DNA from 3 places in the Nocardia sp. 852002-20019_SCH5090214 genome. Region 2 is predicted to be linked to each of the others. Evidence: riboswitches for the same ligand, from Rfam matches in the RefSeq annotation. Region 2 holds a riboswitch; each other region holds the start of a gene.

Region 1 (7,328 bases), on a different contig from region 2:
AGCGAGGTCACCGCGTCCGGCACCTGCACCCCGCTGCGTACCGTGCAGACGATCCGCGCGGCCTTGTCGATGGCCAACTGCAGCAGCAGTGTTGCCGAGAGCTGATCGAGCAGGTGGGCATCGTCGACGCCGATGATGGTGTCGCCGTCGGACAGCAGCGCCTCCCGCGCGGCGGCCATGAACGTGACCGGGTCGTGTGCGGTGTACACGCCGACCATATGCGCGAACACGCCGAGCGGAATACTGCGTGCGGACTCGGTGCCCGCCACCCAGCGCACACTCCCGCCCACCGCGGCCGTCGCCTGCCGCGCCAGGGTCGTCTTCCCCACCCCCGCGTCGCCGGTCAGGATCGCGCCGACGAATTCGGTGCCGGTCAACGCGGCGCGAATCGACTCCAATTCGCCACCGCGCTCGATCATCGGCCAGTTCCGAGCCATGAAATTACTGTAGTGCCTTGGCGAATTTGCGCGGAATGAACGAACCGCGAACGGCCGCAGCCCTATCCAGCGCAAATGCCGGCGTGCCGGGAATGCCCCGGTGGCGGCGCTCGCCACCGGGGCGCCGCGTCAGTTCGCCCAGATCTCGTCGATGGCCGTGGCGGCCGAGGGAGGCGGGGTGGGGGTGCCGCCCTGGGTGCGGGAGAAGCGCGGGGCGGGGGCGTGCTGGACCACGCCGTCGATCTCGACCAGGGATTCGCGGGCGGTGATATGGCCGTTCTCGGTGGCCTCGGTGAAGGTGAGGACCGGGGTGCAGCAGGCGTCGGTGCCGTCGAAGATCGCGGCCCATTCGTCGCGGGTCTTGGTCTTGAACTTCTCGGTGAACAGCTTGCGCAGCTGATCCTGGCCGTTGGGGTCGAGTTGCATCGGCAGGCCCTCGGGGTCGATCTCGAGACCCTTCAGGAATTCGGCGTAGAACTGCGGTTCGATGCAGCCGACGGCCATGTACTTGCCGTCGGAGGTCTCGTAGGTGTCGTAGAAGGCCATACCGGTGTCGAGCAGGTTGGTGCCCCGCTCGTCCGACCACAGGCCCATGCCGCGCATACCCCAGATCATGTGCGAGAGGGAGAGCGCACCGTCGATCATCGCGGCGTCGATCACCTGGCCCTTACCGGAGATCGACCGCTCCACCAGCGCGGAGAGCACACCCATCACCAGGAACATCGAACCGCCGCCGAAGTCGCCGACCATGTTCAGCGGCGGGACCGGGCGCTCACCCTTGCGGCCGATGGCGTTGAGCACACCGGTCAGCGAGATGTAGTTGATGTCGTGGCCGGCGCGGTCGGCGAGCGGGCCGTACTGTCCCCACCCGGTCATCCGGCCGTAGATCAGGCGCGGGTTGCGCTCGAGGGTGACGTCCGGGCCCAGTCCCATCCGCTCGGTGACGCCGGGCCGGAAACCCTCCAGCAGCACATCGGCCTTGTCGATCAGGCCGAGCACCTTCTCGATATCGGCGGGATCCTTGAGGTTGGCCTCGACGATGGTGCGTCCCCGCCACTGCGGTCGTTCCATGAATCCCGGCAGCTGGCCGGGACGCTGCACGCGCACCACATCGGCGCCCAGATCGGCCAGCAGCAGTGCCGCGTGCGGGCCGGGGCCGATTCCGGCCAGCTCCAGAACCTTGATGCCCGCGAGTGGGCCCTGTCCGGTGGTGGTGGATGAAGTGCTCACGCCCTACCTCGGTTCGTCGTCGATCCTGCGACCGGCGGCGCGCGCCGGTGTTGACACTACGACAATAAGCGGTGGATGTGACGCACGGCATCCGGGTGCGGTGTGCGTGGCTATTCGATGATCCGCAGCGGTCGCGTCCGGTCCGGGGGCTGGTTCCGTTTCGGCGGCTGGGGCAGTTCCGAGCGGCGCAGCCGCAGCGTCGGCGGTTCGGTGCGCGGAATCGGCAGCGTCGGCACGGGATCCTCGGCCGAACGCACCTTCATCGGCAGCCGGTAGCAGGCGCGGGCGTTGTCCTCGAGCACCCGGTACATATCCGCGCCGACGGCCCGGCCGATGATCTCGATATCGGCATCGCGGAACGGCCGTCCGGCCCGATTGCCCGGCAGATCGGAGCCGAACATCAGCGCACCGGGATTGACCGCGTGCACCCGTCGCATCGCCGATTCCACATCCATCGACACCCGACCGAATCCGGAGGCTTTCACCCGGGCCCCGCGATCGACCAGATTCAGCAGATAGGGCAGGCACTCGTCGGACATGCCCATGTGGTCGATGCTCAGCGCCGGCAGTTTGGAGATGACCGGTTCCAGCGAGCCCAGCATGGATCCGTCGATGTAGAGCTCGACATGCCAGCCGGCGAGTTCGTAGGCGCGCACGGCCTGCATGGTCAGCGTGACGATGTCGACCGCGGCGCGCTTGAGATTGAACCGGATGGCCCGCACCCCGGCCCGGTCCAGTTCGATGATCTGCTCGTCGGTGACGTCCGAAGGCAGATTGATCACGCCGACCCAGTTCGGCCCGAGTTCGGCCAGTGCGGCGATCATGAACGTCGAGTCGGTGCCCTGGAAGGACGCACTCACCACCGCACCACCGTCGACATCGAAGTGCGCCATGCGCTTTCGATAGTCGGCGATGGTGTACGGCTCCGGCAGGTAGCCCTGATTCTCGACCAGCGGATACCGCGGGTCGATGATGTGAACGTGTGAATCGAACACGTGATCAGCATGCCTCAGGTCGGTGACGAATGCGGATCCGGCGTGGTGTTCAGACCTTGTGCGGCTCGCTCGCGCGCAGCATGTCCTCGCGTTCGACGACCTTGACCCGCTCGCGGCCCTCGGGCTCGCCGAGCGAGCGCTCGTGGGCGTCGAGGCGGTACCAGCCGGCCCAGGTGGTGAACGGAATGCCCTTGTCCTCGAGGAACTTCGTCACGGCCTCGGGATCGGGTTCGGCGGCCGGGGTGAAGGAGGCGGCGTCGTCGAGCAGGCAGGCGATGGTCTCGTTGGCGTCGCCCTTGGTGTGGCCGATCAGGCCGACCGGGCCGCGCTTGATCCAGCCGGTGACGTAGGTCTGCGGCAGGTAGCGGGCGGTGCCGTCGGCGCCCTCGTCGAGGAGCACGCGACCGGCCTCGTTCGGCACGGTGCCGGCCTGGTCGTCGAACGGCAGCTGCGGGATGTTCTGCGACAGGTAGCCGACGGCGCGGTACACGGCCTGGACGTCCCAGTCCTTGTAGGTTCCGGTGCCCTTGACGTTGCCGGTGCCGTCGAGGGTGGTGCGCTCGGTGCGCAGGCCGACCACCTTGCCGTCCTCGCCGATCAGTTCGGCCGGGGATTCGAAGAAGTGCAGGAACAGCTTGTGCGGGCGGTCGCCGACGTCGCGAATGGCCCACTGCTCGAGGGTGTTGCAGACCATGTCGACCTGCTTGGAGTGGCGGCGCGCGGCTTCCGAGCCCTCGTCGTAGTCGATGTCCTCGGGATCGACGATCACCTCGATATTCGGCGAGTGATCGAGTTCGCGCAGTTCCAGCGGGGTGAACTTGGCCTGGGCGGGACCGCGGCGGCCGAAGACGTGCACCTCGACGGCCTTGTTGTTGCGCAGGCCCTCGTAGACGTTCGGCGGAATCTCGGTGGGCAGCAGTTCCTCACCGGTCTTGGCGAGCACGCGGGCCACGTCGAGCGCCACATTGCCCACACCCAGGACGGCGACCTTCTCCGCGTCGAGCGGCCAGGTGCGCGGCACGTCCGGGTGGCCGTCGTACCAGGACACGAAGTCGGCGGCGCCGTAGCTGCCGTCCAGTTCGATACCCGGGACGCCCAGGGCGCGGTCGGCGTTGGCGCCGGTGGAGAAGATCACCGCGTCGTAGAAGCGGCGCAGGTCCTCGAGGTCGATGTCGCTGCCGTAGTCGATATTGCCGAGCAGGCGGACCTGCGGCTTGTCGAGCACCTTGTGCAGCGCGGTGATGATGCCCTTGATGCGCGGGTGGTCGGGTGCGACGCCGTAGCGGATCAGACCGAACGGGGCCGGCATGCGCTCGTAGAGGTCGATACTCGCCTCCACGTCGGACTTCATCAGCGCGTCGGCGGCGTAGATTCCGGCCGGTCCGGCACCGACGATCGCGATGCGCAGGGGGCGGTCGCCCGCGCCGCTATTCGTTCCAGCGTGTTCGGTCATTTCTACGCGCACCCTTTGGTCGAAAACTCTCGTCTTGTCAGCCGTCCTTCTTAGCTTAGGCTAAGTTGACGTGCGGGCCGGGCGCCTGCCCGACTGCTCCGCCGATGCTGCCTCGTTGCCGCGCGGAGCTCTCCCGATCCGTGCACCGGATGTGGCCGGAGTTCTGGTGATTCTATCGGTGGCACACACCGCCGCTATTCCCGGTATCCGCGCGAAAATGCGGGCGTGATCTTCGACACTTGGACCCGCCGGGGATGATGCAGGGCATGAATGATCCGGCTACCTCGATCGATCAGCGCGACACGACGCGGTCGGCGAAGCCGTTCCTGATCGCCGCGGCCATCGCCGTCCTGGCGGTGCTCGCCGTCGTCATCCTCGGAATCACCCGCCCGGCTGAGAACAATCTCACAGATCCGGATCGGGTCGCCATCGCGGCGCGCAACTTCGCCACGGCGAGAAGCGATTCCGACGCCGACCGGCGCAAGACCACCGAATGCACCGGGTTCGACGAGAAGAAGTCGCCGCTGGGCGCCGACTCGGCGGGCAAGAAGGTGGAGATCGCCGGAGTCGACGCGGTGCACATCGACGGCGACCGCGCGACGGCGTCGGTGACCAGCCGGATCGACGGTCGCCAGTCCGCGGCGAACTGGAATTTCAGTCGCGAGAACGGCACCTGGCTGGTGTGCGTCAACCCCTGAGCCGCCGCTGTCCATGTTTGACAATCGGGCCTGTGACCAGGCATTCTCGGTTCAGGTCATGAGTACCAGCGGTAAGCCCCGGCTCGCTGGTCGGCAACCCTCCTCCGCGGTGGGGTGCTCCGGGTGACGACCTGGCCGCGGTCCGACCGGACGCGGCAAGTGCGGATTCCGTAGGAGGTTCGACAAGTGAGCTACGCCGGTGACATCACGCCCGGGCAGGCGTGGGAGTTGTTGCGCGACAATCCGGATGCGGTGCTGGTGGATGTGCGCACCGAGGCCGAATGGCGGTTCGTCGGAGTGCCCGACACCACCTCGATCGAGCGGCCGACCGCCCTCATCGAATGGGTCGACGGCACCGGCGCACCCAACCCCGTATTCGTGGAGCAGTTGAAGCAGGTGCTGGCCGATCGCGCGGGCGACAGCGATGCCCCGGTGATCTTCCTGTGCCGGTCCGGGCAGCGTTCGATCGGTGCGGCCACGGCGGCGACGGCGGCCGGTTTCGCGCCCTCCTACAACGTGCTCGAGGGTTTCGAGGGTCCGCTGGATGCCGAGGGGCATCGCGGCGGCACCGGTTGGCGCGCACTCGGCCTGCCGTGGCGGCAGTCGTGAGCGGATCTGTTGTGCGGCAATTCTTTTCGTGGAGGCAGTCATGATCACCGGCGGTGCATTCGATCGGCCGCTGCCCGAGGGGGTGGGACCGGCGACCCTGGGCGTGCGCGGCGGGCTGCGCCGCTCCGGGTTCGAGGAGACCTCCGAGGCGCTGTATCTGTCGTCCGGATTCGTCTACGAGAGCGCCGAGGCGGCCGAAGCGGCCTTCACCGGCGATATCGAGCATTTCGTCTATTCGCGCTACGGCAATCCGACGGTCGCGATGTTCGAGGAGCGGATGCGGCTGCTCGAGGGCGCCGAGGCGTGCTTCGCCACCGCCAGCGGCATGTCCGCGGTGTTCACCGCGCTGGCCGCGCTGCTCGGGCAGGGAGACCGGCTGGTGGCCGCGCGCAGCCTGTTCGGTTCCTGTTTCGTGGTGTGCAACGAGATCCTGCCGCGCTGGGGCGTGGAGACCGTCTTCGTCGACGGTGAGGATCTCGACCAGTGGGAGCAGGCGCTCTCGCAGCCGACGGCCGCGGTGTTCTTCGAAACTCCCTCGAATCCGATGCAGACCCTCGTCGACGTGCGGCGGGTGAGCGAACTGGCCCATGCCGCCGGCGCGAAGGTCGTGCTGGACAACGTGTTCGCGACGCCGCTGCTGCAGCGCAGTCTCGACCTCGGCGCCGATGTGGTGGTCTACTCGGGCACCAAGCACATCGACGGACAGGGTCGCGTCCTCGGCGGTGCGATCCTCGGCACGAGCGACTACATCAACGGGCCGGTCAAGAATCTGATGCGCCACACCGGCCCGGCGCTGAGTCCGTTCAACGCCTGGACCCTGCTGAAGGGACTGGAGACGATGCCGCTGCGGGTGCGTCAGTCGACGCAGTCCGCGCTGGCCGTCGCCGAGTTCCTGGAACAGCATCCGGGCGTGGCCTGGACGAAGTACCCGTTCCTCGCCTCGCATCCGCAGCACGAGCTGGCGACCGCGCAGATGTCCGGCGGCGGCACCGTGGTGACCTTCGAACTCGCCGCGGGCCCCGACGAGGGCAAGAAGCGGGCCTTCGAGGTGCTGAACCGGCTGCGCATCGTCGACATCTCCAACAACCTCGGCGACGCCAAGACCCTGGTCACGCATCCGGCGACCACCACGCATCGTGCGATGGGTCCGGAAGGCCGTGCGGCGGTGGGACTCACCGACGGGGTGCTGCGCATTTCGATCGGTCTCGAGGATGTGGAGGATCTGCTCGGTGATCTGGAGCAGGCGCTGAGCTGACCGCCGGGCGTTGACAGTATGCTGTCAATCATGACAGCATACTGTCATGACTCAGACGGTTCATGTGGCGGTGTACGACACGTTCGCGGATTGGGAGCCGAGCTACGTGACGGCCGGCATCAATCGCCCGTTGATGCAGCGCGAGCCGGGAAGCCGGCAGATTCGCACGGTCGGCGCCACCTCCGCGCCGGTCACCTCGATGGGCGGGTTGCGCGTGGTTCCCGATCTCACTCTGGACCAGCTCTCCCCGGCCGACAGCGCGATGCTGATCCTGCCCGGCGCCGACATCTGGGAGGACGGGCAGCTGGCGCGGTTCGCCCAGGCTGCAGAGGACTTCCTGAAGGCCGGCGTACCGGTCGCGGCGATCTGCGGTGCGACCTACGGCCTGGCGAAACAGGGCCTGCTCGATGCTCGTCCGCACACCGGCAACGCGGCGGACAATCTCGCCTCGACCGGATATTCGGGAGCGCACCACTATGTGGACGAGCCGGCGGTGACCGACGGCGATCTGATCACCGCGAGCGGCATCGCACCGATCGACTTCGCACGCCACATCTTCGCGCGGCTGGATCTGTTCGAGCCGGCCGTCCTGGATGCGTGGTATCGGCTCTACGCGGACCGGGATCCGAGCGGGTTCTTCGCCCTGCAGGC
Region 2 (7,328 bases):
CCGCGCGACCATCAAACCCAACAGCCGCAAGGGCCCCCTCGTCGAAACCCTCGACGACGGCACCCTGCAGCTGTACGTGCGCGCCCCCGCGGTGGAAGGCAAGGCCAACAAGGCCGCGATCGAACTTCTCGCCCAGCACTACGGCGTGCCCAAGTCGGCCGTCCACCTCACCGCGGGCGCCACCTCCCGCTTCAAACGCTTCACGATCGACATCTGAGGCGTGCCGTTCGGGCGCGGGCCTCGGCGGCTACACGGCGCCCGGGAATCCCAGCTGCCGCCACGCCTCGTACACCGCGACCGCCGCGGCGTTGGACAGGTTCATCGACCGGCGACCGGGCAGCATCGGGATGCGCAGCTGATCGGTGATATGCGGGTCGGCCAGGACGTCGGCCGGCAACCCGGTCGGTTCCGGACCGAACAGCAGGACGTCTCCGGCCCGGTAGGAGATATCGGTGTTGTGCGTGGTGGCGTGCGTGGTGAAGGCGAAGACGCGCTCGGGACGCAGGGATTTCCATGCGGCGGAGAGGTTTTCGTGCACGGTGACCACCGCGAGATCGTGGTAGTCCAGTCCGGCGCGGCGCAGCTTCGGCTCCGACAGATCGAATCCGAGCGGCTCGATCAGATGCAGTTCGCATCCCGTGCCGGCCGCCAAACGGATCGCATTGCCCGTATTCGGTGGGATACGCGGTTCGAAGAACACCAGCTTGAGCACACCGAGACGGTACCCGTCCCGGATAAGTGGTACGCCTCGCAGCCCGGCCTCTGTTACCGTGATCGGCGGCCGTATGGCGACGGCCGATCCGTTTCGACGATGCCGCGATCGCCTCGGTATCGATGAGCTCCCGGGAGGTGGATCGATGACTGTGCGTGAGGCCGCCGTGCGCGCAGGTGCCGGACACCTTCCCCAGGGCCCCTTCCGCGCGTCGGCCTGATCTCGTCCGCGATTGCGCCGAGCGCCCGCTCGCGCAGCCGCGTCGACTCATCACCCGATCGATACGAAACGGATTCGTAGCATTGACTATTCGAACCTGGATCACGCGCGCCGAAACCGCCGCCGACATCCCCGCCGTCCACGCGGTCACTACCGCCGCATTCGACCGGCCCGACGAGGCCGACCTCGTCGAGGCGCTACGCGCCGACCCGGCCTGGATCGACGGCCTGTCGATCGTGGCGACCGGACCGGACGACGCAGTCGTCGGCTATGCGCTGCTGACTCGTTGTCATATCGGCGATATCCCGGCGCTGTGCCTGGGACCGTGCGCCGTACTGCCCGAGTATCAAGGCACCGGTGCCGGGGCGGCGGCCGTTCGTGCCGCACTGCGGGCCGCTGCCGACCGCGGCGAGCATTTCGTCACAGTGCTCGGCCACCCCGAGTACTACCCGCGGTTCGGTTTCCGGCGGGCAAGCCGATACGGCATCGATCTGAGCATCGATGTCCCCGATGACGCGCTGATGGCCCTCGCACTCGACGCGGACCATCCGCTCCCGGCGGGCCGTATCCGCTACGCCGCACCGTTCGGCGTCTGATCGCAGCTCGGTCGCGGCGGCCGCATCCGGTGGCCGTCGTGACCGGGCCCGCCCCCGCTCCCGGGGGCGGCACGACCGGACATGCGAGAATCGCAGCCGTGACCGACGTGCCGACCACCCACCCACAGCATTCCAGCCCGGCGAGCCGCTTCTTCCAGGTTCATCTGCCGATGTTGCTGGTCGTGGTGGTGCTGCTGGTCGCGGTGGTCTTCGTGGCCCAGGACCGGTGGCGGCGCGGCGCGTTCTTCATCGGCGGGGCGACCCTGCTGGCGGCGGTGTTCCGGTTGTGCCTGCCGACGGCCCGGGTGGGGCTGCTGGCGGTGCGCAGCCGCCCGTTCGACATCGGCGCCTACACCGTGCTGGGCGGCGCGATCATCGTGCTGGCGGTCACCATCAGCAGCCTCGGCGTCGGCTGAACTCAGGACGCGCGGGCGTCCTGCGCGGCGCGCGCCAACTCCATCGTCTGCTCCAGCAATTTGCCGATCGCCTCGGTCTCGGTGAGGAAACCGTCGTGGCCGTCGCGCGAATGCACGACTTCCAGGCCCTTGCAGCCGGGCAGGAGATCGGCCAGTTCCTGCTGAGTCCGCAACGGATACAACCGGTCCGAGTCCACGCCGCCGACCACGCAGGGCACCGGGGTGGCGGCCAGCGCGGCCTCGATACCGCCGCGTCCGCGCCCGACGTCGTGCCGGTTCATGGCCTCGGTCAGCAGCACGTAGGTGGCCGCGTCGAACCGCGCGACCAGCTTGTCGGCCTGATGTTCCAGATAACTCTGCACCGCGTAACGGCCACCGTCCCAAGGGTTTTCGTCACCCTGGGCGGTGTTGGCGAACCGATGGTCGAGTTCGAATTCGGTGCGGTAGGTCAGATGCGCGATCCGGCGCGCGATGCCCAGCCCGGCCTGCGGGCGGCGGCCGGTGTCGTGATAATTGCCGTCCTGCCAGTCCGGATCCGAGGTGATCGCGGCGATCTGGGTGGTCTGGGTGCCGATCTGATCCGCGGTGGCGCGGGCGCCGACCGCCAGCACCAGGGCCGCGTCGACGCGATCGGGATAGCCGACCATCCATTCCAGCACTCGCATGCCGCCCATCGAACCGCCGACCACCGCGGCGATGCGGGAGATGCCGAGCAGGTCCAGCAGCACCACTTCGGCGCTCACCTGGTCACGAATCGAAATCTCCGGAAACCGTGCGCCCCAAGGCTTTCCGTCGGGCGCGAGGGACGAGGGGCCGGTGCTGCCCTGGCAACCACCCAGAACGTTGGTCGCGATCACGCACCAGCGATCGGTGTCCAATGCGGCGCCCGGTCCGACCAGTCCGTCCCACCAGCCCGGAAGGGCATGCAGTTCGTCGGGCTGTCCGCAGACGTGCGAATCTCCGGTCAATGCGTGCTCGACCAGCACCACGTTGTCCAGGCCGGGGGCCAGTTCGCCCCAGCGCTGCACGGCCAGTTCGACACCGGGGACGACCGCCCCGTTCTCGACGCGGACATCGCCGATGCCGATGATGCCCACCGTGCCGTCCGCGGGTGGTAGCAGTGTCGTTGCGCCCGGGCGTGACGTGCTCGATTCGATACTCACGGTCACCGTGCCGTCACCACGTCGAGCCGTGCCAGGCCGTCTACTCCCGTGCCGTCGAGTCCCAGGATTTGCATCGGCCCGCGGACCTGCCGGAACACGGCGCCGGAGGCCGCCGGGTCGGCGCACGGCGAGAGCGCACGCGTGGTCGAGGCGGTACGGAGGGCTGGGGCACACACATCCCCGATGGTAGCGATACGCCTGCGCCGCTCCGCCGCCTCCACGCACTTGTCGACGATGGGCACGGTGGACTCACTCACTTGTTGCTCCTGACAGTCGCGCTTGCCCTCGGCTTTCGAGAGCCCGGTCAATCACCCGGAGCACCCCACCGCAACTGGAGGGTTGCCGGCCAGCGAGCCGGGGCTTGGCGCTGGCACTCATGACCTGCCGTGGATGGTAACAATCGGTCACGGCGGGGGCGAGGGTTGGGCTCGCCCGATTCGAGGCGGATGTTCGCGGTGTATGTCCGTTTCCCTGGCGACCGGACATCGGGCCGGTGTGACGTGGGTAGCTCGCAATGGGACCGCCCCTGTCAGTGAGACCCAGCGCACCAGTACGCTTGTCTTGTTTAGCACCAGGCGTCTCGTGGACAACGCGGGGCGTATACGTTGTCTGTTGAACAGCTGGGGTCCGCTCACAAGCGTGCTCGCCTGGCCGTGCAATGGGAGCACACCTTCCTTAGGAGGACACGAAGATCCATGTCCAAGATCAAGGTTGAAGGGACCGTCGTCGAACTCGACGGCGACGAGATGACCCGGATCATCTGGCAGTTCATCAAGGACAAGCTGATCCATCCGTACCTCGATGTGAACCTCGAGTACTACGACCTCGGCATCGAAACTCGCGACAAGACCGATGACCAGGTGACCGTTGACGCGGCCAACGCCATCAAGAAACACGGCGTCGGCGTCAAATGCGCCACCATCACCCCCGACGAGGCACGTGTCGAGGAATTCGGTCTCAAGAAGATGTGGCGTTCGCCGAACGGCACGATTCGTAACATCCTCGGCGGCACCATTTTCCGCGCGCCGATCATCATCTCCAACGTTCCGCGCCTGGTGCCCGGCTGGACCAAGCCGATCATCATCGGCCGTCACGCCTTCGGTGACCAGTACCGCGCCACCGACTTCAAGGTGCATCAGGCCGGCACCGTCACGATTCAGTTCACCCCGGAGGACGGCTCCGAGCCGATCGTCCACGAAGTGGTGAAGATGCCCGAGGACGGCGGCGTCGTCATGGGTATGTACAACTTCAAGAAGTCGATCGAGGACTTCGCGCGGGCGTCGCTGAACTACGGCCTGCAGCAGAACTACCCGGTCTACATGTCGACGAAGAACACCATCCTGAAGGCCTACGACGGCATGTTCAAGGACACCTTCCAGGAGATCTTCGAGACCGAGTTCAAGGAAGAGTTCGAGGCCGCCGGACTGACCTACGAGCACCGGCTGATCGACGATATGGTCGCCTCCGCGCTCAAGTGGGAAGGCGGCTACGTCTGGGCCTGCAAGAACTACGACGGCGACGTGCAGTCCGACACCGTGGCGCAGGGCTTCGGCTCGCTGGGCCTGATGACCTCGGTGCTGCTCACCCCGGACGGCCGCACCTGTGAGGCCGAGGCCGCGCACGGCACGGTGACCCGCCACTTCCGGCAGCACCAGCAGGGCAAGCCCACCTCCACGAACCCGATCGCCTCGATCTTCGCGTGGACGCGGGGTCTGGCGCATCGCGGCAAGCTGGACAACACCCCCGAGGTCATCGGCTTCGCGCAGACCCTCGAGGACGTCGTGATCAAGACCGTCGAGAGCGGCCAGATGACCAAGGATCTGGCGCTGCTGGTCGGCGGCAACCAGGGCTACCTGACCACCGAGGAATTCCTCGGTGTGCTCGACGCCAACCTGGCGCGCGAACTGAGCTGAACGCTCACGACCGGCCGGAATCCGGCGCGGCCGGTAGACATATCCGGGCACCCGCCCCCACCGATCCCGGTGGCCGCGGGTGCCCGAATTGCTTTCCGCACCCGATCGCGCGGCGTGTGAGGTATCCGACAGCGCGCCGGGCGCGGCCTCCGATGCGGCGAGAGCCGTTGTCCCGCAACGATTTCGATGCTCCTCGGACGGCGCCGGCGAGCGGAAGCCGGTTCCGGTGAGTCGAATCACCCCGGCCGCCGGTATCACCGCGACGGCCGCGCGTGTTGGCCACACCCGTGGCCGACTCAGCTCACGTGCGTACCGCACCTCCCGTCGACTTCCCCTCGGCGCCGTGTGCGAGTGACGCGTCGTCCCGTGCGGCGCTCGGCTCGGCGCCGGAGACTTCCGTCCGCACCGGATGGCATGTTCCGGCGATGCTCGCGCTGGCGCTCGGCGGTTTCGGGATCGGCACCACCGAATTCGTCACCATGGGACTGCTGCCCGACATCGCCGCGGATCTGCATGTTTCCGAGCCCACCGGCGGACATGCCGTCTCGGCGTACGCGCTGGGCGTGGTGGTCGGCGCGCCCGTGATCGCGGCACTGTGCGCCCGCATGCCGCGTAAGCGCCTGCTGATCGGCTTGATGATCGCGTTCACCGTCGGAAATATCGCCTCGGTGCTGGCCCCGGCGTTCCCGGCGTTGGTCGCCGCGCGTTTCGTCGCCGGTCTGCCGCACGGCGCCTACTTCGGTGTCGCCTCGCTGGCCGCCGCCTCGCTGGCGCCGGTGGGGCAGCGGGCCAAGGCCGTCGCCGCGGTGATGCTGGGCCTGAGTGCCGCCAATGTGGTGGGCGTCCCCGCGGCCACCTGGCTCGGGCAGGGGCTCGGCTGGCGTGACGCCTACGTGGTCGTCGCCGTCATCGGGCTCGCCACGGTCTTCGCGATCACCCGCTTCGTGCCCGATCTGCACGGCGTGCGGGTGACCGATCCGCGCACCGAACTGACCGCCCTGCGCCGCCCCCAGGTCCTGCTGACCCTGCTGGTCGGCGCGGTCGGCTTCGGCGGCATGTTCGCGGTGTACACCTACATCACCTCGACCCTCACCGATGTCGCCGGCATGGGTCAGGGCCTCGTGCCGATCGTGCTGGCACTGTTCGGCCTGGGCATGGTCGCGGGCAACATCGGCGGCGGCGTCCTCGCCGACCGCGGCGTGGACCGCTCGGTGTTCGTCGCGCTGATCGCGATGGTCGTGATTCTCGCGGCTTTCGTTGCGGCAGCACACAATCCGTTCACCGCCGCCGCGGGCGCCTTCCTGGTCGGCGCTTCCGGAGCCGCACTGGCGCCCGGCCTGCAAACCCGCCTGATGGACGTCGCCCACGACGCCCAAACCCTCGCCGCCGCCCTCAACCACGCCGCCCTGAACATCGCCAACGCCGCCGGCGCCTGGCTGGGCGGCCTCGTGATCGCGGCGGGCCTCGGTTACACCGCGCCCGCCGTCGTGGGCGCGGGCCTCGCCGTCGCAGGGGTGGTGCTGTACACCATCACCGTGTGGTCGTCTCGCCGCGTGGCGCGACGCCGTGAACCGGTCGCTCCTCGCCTGTAGCCGACCGGGAGAACGCCGGGCAACCTCCCCTTGTGCGACCCTCCGGCGTGGTTGAGTGATCCCGAGCAGGCGGCAGAACTCGACCGGGAGGTCAGGATGGATCCGCAGGAACAGTGGAGCGGCGGTGACGGTGCGCGGCGGCGGGCGGCGTTGTATGCCGCCGCCCGAACCGCGGTGACGACGATCGTGCTCGTCGCGCTGTATTTCGTCCTGCCCTTTCATCATCTGGACAAGCTCGGCCCGCTACTGGGCCTGTGTGGTGGTCTGGTGTTGGTCGTCGTGCTCATCGTGCGGCAGGCCACGCGGATCGTCGCCGCGCCCTATCCCGGACTCCGCGGAGCCGAGGCGCTGACCATGATCGCGGTGGTGTTCATTCTCGTATTCGCCACGACGTATGTGTTGATGTCGTCGGCCGCGCCGGACAGTTTCACGATCCTGCTGACCCGGGTCGATTCCCTCTACTTCACGGTGACCGTGCTGGGGACGGTCGGTTTCGGCGATATCGCTGCGACCTCGCAGGCCGCCCGCGTCATGGTGACTGTGCAGATCCTGGCCGATCTGGCGCTCATCGGCGCCGGCGTGCGTGTGGTGCTGGCCGCGATCCAGCGCGGCCGTGCGGCGCACGAGCCCGAGTGAGTTTCATGCACGTGTGTATGTAAGTGTAGGATTTCCGAATGGCCAGATCTGTCGTCGGTAAGCCGCCGCGTCGTACGCAGG
Region 3 (7,328 bases), on a different contig from region 2:
GGCCGGTGAGGTCGGGCCGGAATACAGCGAGGTGTCGACGACGACCGTGTCGACCGGATGGCCGGCGGCACGAATCTGGGCCACCAGATCCGACAACTTCGGCCCGTCCGGGTAGTACCCCTTGCCGTCGGCCTGCGCGGTCAGGGTGGGATCGCCGGCGCCGACCAGCACCACCTCACCGGGCGCCGAGCCGGCCACCACCCGGGTGGTGAGCCGATGATCCGGCGGCAGGACCAGCAGGGCCGCCGCCGTGGTCATGACCTTGAGGGTGGACGCCGGGATCATCGGCTTGTCCGGATCGGCGCTCCACAGCGTGGCGCGGGTGTCGGGGTCGGAGATCGATCCGGCGAAATTGCCCAGGTCCGGACTGGTCGCCACATGGGACAGGGCATCGGCCAGGCCCTGGCGGCTGGGTTCGGGCGCATTCGCCGAGGCGGGATTCAGCTGCGGAAAAGGCTTCACGGGGGCCGGGGGTGCGGCTATCGTCAAACCCCCGTGCCGGAATTCCTCGGTCCACGGGCGCACCGTCACCAGGGCGACCGTGGCCACGACGACGGCGACAACGGTTGCGACCAGCACCGCGACCCACATATTGCGGCGTCGGCGAGCGGCCAGCCCACCGATGTTCTTCCTACCTCGACCTACCACGTGACAGCTGTCTCCCTATTCACCCGTGTGAGGCGGACGCTCCCTGCCGCACCCATGCGCGCATCGACCACACTATCCTCACCTCGCCGGCGTTCCACCGAACGAGCTGGCGAGTCGGCAGCCCACCGAACCGGTCGGCGAGTCGGCCGCGGCACACGCCGGCGAGCAGCCGTACCGCATCAACGCATACGCATCGGACGAAGGAGATGACGTGGAGTTCGACGTCACCATCGAGATCCCCAAGGGGCAGCGCAACAAGTACGAGGTCGACCACGAGACGGGTCGGGTGCGGCTGGACCGCTACCTCTACACCCCGATGGTCTACCCGGCCGACTACGGCTACATCGAGAACACCCTGGGCTCCGACGGCGACCCGCTGGACTGCCTGGTGCTGCTGCCCGAGTCGGTGTTCCCCGGCGTGATCGTCGAGGCCCGTCCGGTGGGTGTGCTGCTGATGAGCGACGAGGCCGGCGGCGACGAGAAGGTTGTCGCGGTTCCGTCCGGTGACAAGCGCTGGGATCACATCCAGGATGTCAACGACATCCCGGAGTTCGAGCGCAAGGCCATCGAGCACTTCTTCGAGCACTACAAGGACCTCGAGCCCGGCAAGTGGGTCAAGGTCGACGGCTGGGACGGCCGGGCCAAGGCCGAGACTCTCGCCGATGAGGCGTTCAAGCGGCTGCAGGAGCAGGGCGGGCACTGAGTGCCGCCGGCGACCCGTGCCGCCGGGCCGCCGGGCATCCCTACCGAGCGAGGGCGCTCGCGGGCGTATGCGTCCCGCGGGCGCCCTCGCCGATTCGGCAGCCGTGTCGGCAGGCCGCCGGCTCGAGCGCTACTTGCCCTGGAACTTCGGCTTGCGCTTCTCGAAGACGGCCTGGATCGCCTCGGTCAGATCCTCCGAGGGCAGGAAGGCCGCGTTCCACGCCGACACGTACCGCAGCCCGTCGGCCACCTTGCCGGCCTTGGGCTGATCGAGCACGTCCTTGATGCCCTGCACGACCAGCGGCGGGTTCGCGGCGATCTCCTCCGCCAGCGTGTGCGCGGCGGCCAGTACCGCCTCCTGGTCGGGGTAGACGTCGTTGATCAGGCCGATCTTCTCCGCGCGCGCGGCGTCGATGTCCTTGCCGGTGTAGGCGAGCTCGCGCACATGGCCCTCGCCGATGATGCCCGGCAACCGGTGCAGCGACCCGATGTCGGCGACGATGGCGACCTTGGCCTCGCGCAGGCTGAAGCTGGCCTCCGCGCTGGCCAGGCGGATATCCGCGGCGGCGATCAGATCGAGTCCGCCGCCCACGCACCAGCCGGAGATCGCGGCGATCACGGGTTTGCGGCAGTCGGCGACCGCGGTCACCGAGGCCTGCATGCGCCGGATCTCGTAGAGGAAATCGGTGCGCGGTGCGGCCAGGGCCTTCTCGGCCAGCAGCGGACCGAAGGTCGGGCTCATCGCGGGCAGATCGAGACCGTAGGAGAAGTGCTTACCGGAACCGGTGAGCACGATCGCGCGGATCTCCGGATCGGCGTCCAGCTCGCCGAAGATCAGCGGCAACTCACTCCAGAAATCCGGGCCCATGGCATTGCCCTTGCCGGGTCCGGTCAGCGTCACTCGCGCGACGTGACCGGTGCGCTCGACGTCGAAAGCCTTCCAATCACTCATTCGTACAGCGTATCGGGGCAGTTCGGCGGCACCGGGACAGCGGTCGGGATTGCGGGAGAGCGGGCAGGACGTAGGTTGGAAGCGTGAGCAGTTCCCAGCGACCCGACGCCGAGCTGGCCGATCTCGAACCCGAGCGACTCCGACCTCAGCACGACGGCATCACCGCAGCGCAGTACCGAGCCGCCATGCGCCACTACCCCGCAGGAGTGACGATTGTCACCCTGAGCCGGCCGGAACGCCCGGTGGGATTCACCGCCACCTCCTTCGCCTCGCTGTCGCTGGATCCGCCGTTGATCTCGTTCAACATCGCGCACACCTCCTCGTCCATCGACGCGATGACCGAGGCCGATTCGGTCGTCGTGCACTTCCTCGGCGAACATCAACAGCATCTGGCACAGCGGTTTTCGCGTGCCGCCGAACAGCGTTTCGCCGACCCGGAGTTGTGGTCGACGCTCGACACGGGCGAGCCGGTGCTGCACGGCACCCCGATCTGGGTGCGCGCCACGGTGCACCGGCTGATCCCGATCGGCGACCACACCCTGGTCGTCGGACTGGTCACCCGCGTACACGACGACACCGGCGGCGAACCGATGCGCAACCCGCTGCTGTACTACAACGGCACCTATCATCGCCCGGCCGGATTGGACTGAGCCACAAGCTGTTTCACGCATGTCGCGATTGCGGCGCGGCGCGGCGCACCTTCTCGCCGGATGCCGGCGCTTGACAATGCCCGGCGAATTCTGCCAATCTCGGCTCAGGTCACGAGTACCAGCGTCAAGCCCCGGCTAGCTGGTCGGCAACCCTCCTCCGCGGTGGGGTGCTCCGGGTGACGACCTGGCCGCTGCTCGATCGAGCACGGCAAGCGCGGACTCCGATCACCCTCCACATCCGGAGTCCCTGAACAAAGGGATCGTCCCGATGCGTACTGCTGTCTCGACAATTGCCGCCGCCACCGCCGAAACGGTTGTCCCGGAACAGGTTTGCTCTCACCGAGGCTGCGCCTCCCGCTCCGGCGCCGCCTGCACCTGCTCGGCGCCGGACTGCGCCGGCAATGCCACCCGTTCCTGCCGCACCGGTGAACCGATCGCGCGCGTCTCCGGGTGCGATCTACGAGTTCCGTTGGTACAGGGCGGTTTCCGTACCTACGCGAACTTCGACTACGCCGCCAGCGCGCCCGCCCTGGCCCAGGTCACCGACCGTGTGAACGAGCTGCTCCCCTCTTACGCCAGCGTGCACCGCGGCGCCGGATACGCCTCCCGCATCAGCACCGACTGCTACGAGGCGGCACGGGTTTCGGTCGCCCGGGCGGTGAACTGCGCCGACGACCAGGTCGTGGTGTTCACCCGCAACACCACCGACTCCTTGAATCTGCTGGCCTGCTGCGTTCCCGGCGACACCGTGGTGCTCGATATCGAGCACCACGCGAACTTCCTGCCCTGGACGCGCCGCGGCCGCCGGGTGGTCCCCGCCGCCGAGACGATCGCGGAGACGCTGCACCGGATCGAGGCCGAGCTGTGCGCCGAACCGGCTGCGCTGCTTGCGATTACGGGGGCGTCGAATGTGACCGGCGAGGTGCTGCCGCTGGCGGAACCGACCGCACTCGCCCATCGCCACGGCGCCCGCATCCTGGTCGATGCAGCGCAGCTGGCCCCGCACCGCCGAATCGACCTGCAGGCGTTCGCGGAATCCGGCGGAACCGGCATCGACTATCTGGCCTTCTCCGGGCACAAGCTGTACGCGCCCTTCGGCGCCGGTGTGCTGGTGGGTCGGCGGGACTGGCTGGACGCGGCCCCGCCATATCTGGCGGGCGGCGGAGCGGTCACCGCCGTCACCACCGAACAGGCGCACTGGGCGCCCGCACCGCAGCGGCACGAGGCGGGATCACCGAACGTCTTGGGCGCGGCGGCCGTCGCGGCGGCCTGCGAAACGTTGAGCGCCCTCGACGAACAAGCCGTGGTCGAGCACGAACACCACCTGATTCGCCGCCTGCGCGACGGACTGGAAACCGTTGCGGGAGTGCGGCAATTGCGAATCTTCTCCGACAGCGCCGACAGTGTGGGCATCGTGGCGTTCACCGTCGACGGGTTCGAGCCCGGCCGCGTCGCGGCGTATCTGTCGGCCGAATTCGGCATCGGCGTCCGCGACGGGCGATTCTGCGCTCATCCACTGTTGCAGCGGCTGGGCGTCGACGGCGCGGTGCGCGCAAGCGTCGGCCTGGGCACGTCGGTCGCGGATGTCGATCGACTGCTCGAGGCGCTGCGTCGATTGGTTCGAGACGGCGCTGCGTGGAACTACACGTATGCGGGCGGACAGTGGTCGCCTCTGCCGGAGACCCGGCCGGGTTTGACCGAGGCGGCGCACGGCGCGGCGCCGTGCACCCTCTGATCCAGCGCGATCCGATTCACGGCACCAGGTAGCGGGCGGCCAATTCCTCGATCAGCGGATCGCCGTCGGGAACGGACTCGATGGCCTCGAGGTCCTTCTCGATCGCGATCTGGCGCGGGTCGTCCTGCTCGGGGTCCGGCGCGCCGTCCTCGTTCAATTGGCGCAGCATCTTCTCGCGCACCCGAGCCTTCAGTGAATCAGCGATTTCCTGGGTCATACTTCCAGCATGCCCGCCTAGACCGGGGCCAACCAGGTACCCCAGGGGGTGTTGCGGGCGACGGTGAACACCACGAGCAGCCCGATCAACCACCATTGCGCCTGGCCACGAAGGGTAAAGGGAAAGGCGGTGTCGGCTCTGCCGTGCCAGCGGCCCAGGGCCCACCGTCCCCACCACAATGCGAGGGTGAGCAGCAGCGGAAGCACGAAGACATTGCTGTGCAGCGCGTCGAGCACCCGGCCTTCGGTGAGATTGTGCACAGCACGCAATCCACCGCATCCCGGGCACCACCATCCGGTCAGCGCATAGAACGGACAGATCCCGTACGCCCCCTGGCTGTGCGGATCGCGGAAGTGCAGCACCGTAGCCGCGGCGACCACCGCACCGGCCGCCAGCAGCGGCCCGCCCTGAGTGCGCCATCCGGTGCGCGGCACCGACCGTTCGCCGGGCAGCTCGCGCGCGATATCCACAGTGTTCACGGTAATCGGCGGCACGGGTGAGCCGCCAGCCGTCGCCCCACCGCCGGATGTCGGTTCAGGCCGGTTGGGCGAATCGCAGGATGTTGCCGAACGGGTCGGTCACGGCGAAACCCCGGCCGCCGGGGCCGTCGTCCGGGCGCCCGGGTTTGGCGTACCGGTATTCCGCCGCGGCCAACTCGGATTGCCAGGCGTCGATATCGTCCACAGCGATCCACACCACCGATCCCGGCGTGCCGTCGCCGTGATGCTCACTGAGATGCAGCCGGGCCGCCGCGCGCGAAACCTGCGCGTACAGCGGGAAATTCGCGCCGAACCGATGCTCCCAGTCCACGGTGAAACCCAGGAAGTCCAGGTAGAACTCGTAGGCCAGGCCGACGTCGTAGATCCGCAATACCGGTATCGGAGCGGCGAATCCGATCGCGTCGCTGTGCATGGCCCGATCGTCACATATTCACCGGGCCCGCGTCGTGACCGGCGCGGTGAGGGAACCGGCGAGCATGTCGATGACCTGGTCCCAGGCCTCGCGGTCGTCGGCGGCGATCCGGCCCGCCTCGACGGCCCGTTCGTGGTCGGCCAGCAGCGCGAACAGCACCGTGGTGAGACTGCGCAGCCGGCGATGCCGCAGGCGCGGCGGCAGGTCCGAGAGCGCGCGGTCCAGCCCACCCACGATCACCCGCACCGAGGTCCGTTCGGCGCTGTCCAGATTGGCCGCGTCCGACACCGCCGGATGGGTGCGGATCTGTTCGAGAAACCTTGCGTAATAGGAACTCTCGTTCCGCGCTCCCAGTTCGAACATGGGGATGACCAGCGCGTCGAGCAGCGTGTGCACATCGTCGCCGGTCGCGGTCGGCCGCTGCGCCAGCAACTCCAGCCGGCGCACCTCCAGGGTCGCCAGCCGCTGCTCCACCACGGCCTCGACGAGTCCGTCGCGCGAGCCGAAGTGATAGGGGATCGCCGAGTTGTTGCGCTGCCCGGCCGCGGCGGCGATATCGCGCAGCGGGACCAGATATCCCCGCTCGGCGATCAACCGTTCCCCCGCCATCATCAACCGCTCCCGGGCACTTACTGCTTCCACCCTGAGTACGATACGTCCTACCAGCGAATTGAGCACTAGTCCTTGACAGTTAAGAACTAATTCTTAACACTGCGAGGACACCCAACGAGAGGACTAGCGATGATCCTGGACAAATTCCGACTCGACGGCCGGGTCGCCGTCGTCACCGGCGCCGGCCGCGGTATCGGCGCCGCCACCGCCCTCGCCCTGGCCGAGGCGGGCGCCGATGTGGCGATCGCCGCGCGCACCCAGTCACAACTGGACGCGGTCGCCGAGCAGATCCGCGCGACGGGCCGGCGCGCCCTCGCCGTGGCCTGCGATCTGTCGGACCTCGACGCCGTGACGGCACTGGCCGACGCCGCCGCCACCGAGTTCGGCCGCATCGACATCGTGGTCAACAATGTCGGCGGCACCATGCCGAACACCTTCATGACCACCTCGCCGGAATTCCTCGAAGAGGCCTTCCGCTTCAACGTCTCCACCGCGCACGCCCTCACCCGCGCGGCGGTTCCGCACATGCTCGCCGGCGAGGGCGGCTCGGTGGTCAACATCTCCTCGATGATGGGCCGGGCGCCCGGGCGCGGCTTCCTCGCCTACGGCACGGCCAAGGCGGCGCTCGCGCACTGGACCCGGCTGGCCGCCGCGGATCTGTCGCCGCGGATCCGGGTCAACGCCATCGCGGTCGGATCGGTGCTGACCTCCGCACTCGAGGTCGTGGCACAGAATCCCGAGGTCAAGGCGAAGATGGAGGCGGATACGCCGCTGCATCGGCTGGGTGATCCGACCGATATCGCGGCCGGCATCGTCTACCTCTGCTCGCCCGCGGGCAGCTATCTCACCGGCAAGATTCTGGAGATCGACGGCGGTATCGCCGCACCCAACCTGGAACTC

What was found. Region 2 has a riboswitch for S-adenosylmethionine ahead of A5780_RS22475 (hypothetical protein). Riboswitches for the same ligand answer to the same signal wherever they lie in the genome.
Region 1: linked by a shared signal. The riboswitch ahead of A5780_RS04070 (rhodanese-like domain-containing protein) and the one ahead of A5780_RS22475 (hypothetical protein) in region 2 are both predicted to bind S-adenosylmethionine.
Region 3: linked by a shared signal. The riboswitch ahead of A5780_RS15540 (aminotransferase class V-fold PLP-dependent enzyme) and the one ahead of A5780_RS22475 (hypothetical protein) in region 2 are both predicted to bind S-adenosylmethionine.

What each region holds. Positions count from the first base shown of each region.
Region 1 covers NZ_LZMK01000030.1:28,855-36,182, forward strand. Annotated here, with positions in the region: gene A5780_RS04045 (LuxR C-terminal-related transcriptional regulator) at 1-437, opposite strand, end outside; gene A5780_RS04050 (CaiB/BaiF CoA-transferase family protein) at 567-1,667, opposite strand; gene A5780_RS04055 (amidohydrolase) at 1,778-2,662, opposite strand; gene A5780_RS04060 (FAD-dependent oxidoreductase) at 2,712-4,115, opposite strand; gene A5780_RS04065 (hypothetical protein) at 4,382-4,813, shown strand; SAM riboswitch class IV at 4,868-4,981, shown strand; gene A5780_RS04070 (rhodanese-like domain-containing protein) at 5,000-5,422, shown strand; gene A5780_RS04075 (O-succinylhomoserine sulfhydrylase) at 5,463-6,677, shown strand; gene A5780_RS04080 (type 1 glutamine amidotransferase family protein) at 6,724-7,328, shown strand, end outside.
Region 2 covers NZ_LZMK01000286.1:570-7,897, forward strand. Annotated here, with positions in the region: gene A5780_RS22450 (DUF167 domain-containing protein) at 1-217, shown strand, start outside; gene A5780_RS22455 (tRNA (cytidine(34)-2'-O)-methyltransferase) at 248-712, opposite strand; gene A5780_RS22460 (GNAT family N-acetyltransferase) at 1,015-1,527, shown strand; gene A5780_RS22465 (DUF3017 domain-containing protein) at 1,698-1,943, shown strand; gene A5780_RS22470 (homoserine O-acetyltransferase) at 1,946-3,106, opposite strand; gene A5780_RS22475 (hypothetical protein) at 3,109-3,363, opposite strand; SAM riboswitch class IV at 3,377-3,488, opposite strand; gene A5780_RS22480 (NADP-dependent isocitrate dehydrogenase) at 3,802-5,019, shown strand; gene A5780_RS22485 (MFS transporter) at 5,325-6,611, shown strand; gene A5780_RS22490 (potassium channel family protein) at 6,663-7,247, shown strand; gene A5780_RS22495 (TetR/AcrR family transcriptional regulator) at 7,286-7,328, shown strand, end outside.
Region 3 covers NZ_LZMK01000193.1:19,587-26,914, reverse strand. Annotated here, with positions in the region: gene A5780_RS15560 (D-alanyl-D-alanine carboxypeptidase/D-alanyl-D-alanine-endopeptidase) at 1-591, opposite strand, end outside; gene ppa (inorganic diphosphatase) at 860-1,351, shown strand; gene A5780_RS15550 (crotonase/enoyl-CoA hydratase family protein) at 1,481-2,302, opposite strand; gene A5780_RS15545 (flavin reductase family protein) at 2,488-2,952, shown strand; SAM riboswitch class IV at 3,060-3,173, shown strand; gene A5780_RS15540 (aminotransferase class V-fold PLP-dependent enzyme) at 3,221-4,687, shown strand; gene A5780_RS15535 (hypothetical protein) at 4,704-4,892, opposite strand; gene A5780_RS15530 (DUF2752 domain-containing protein) at 4,922-5,374, opposite strand; gene A5780_RS15525 (glyoxalase superfamily protein) at 5,439-5,816, opposite strand; gene A5780_RS15520 (TetR/AcrR family transcriptional regulator) at 5,835-6,458, opposite strand; gene A5780_RS15515 (SDR family oxidoreductase) at 6,558-7,328, shown strand, end outside.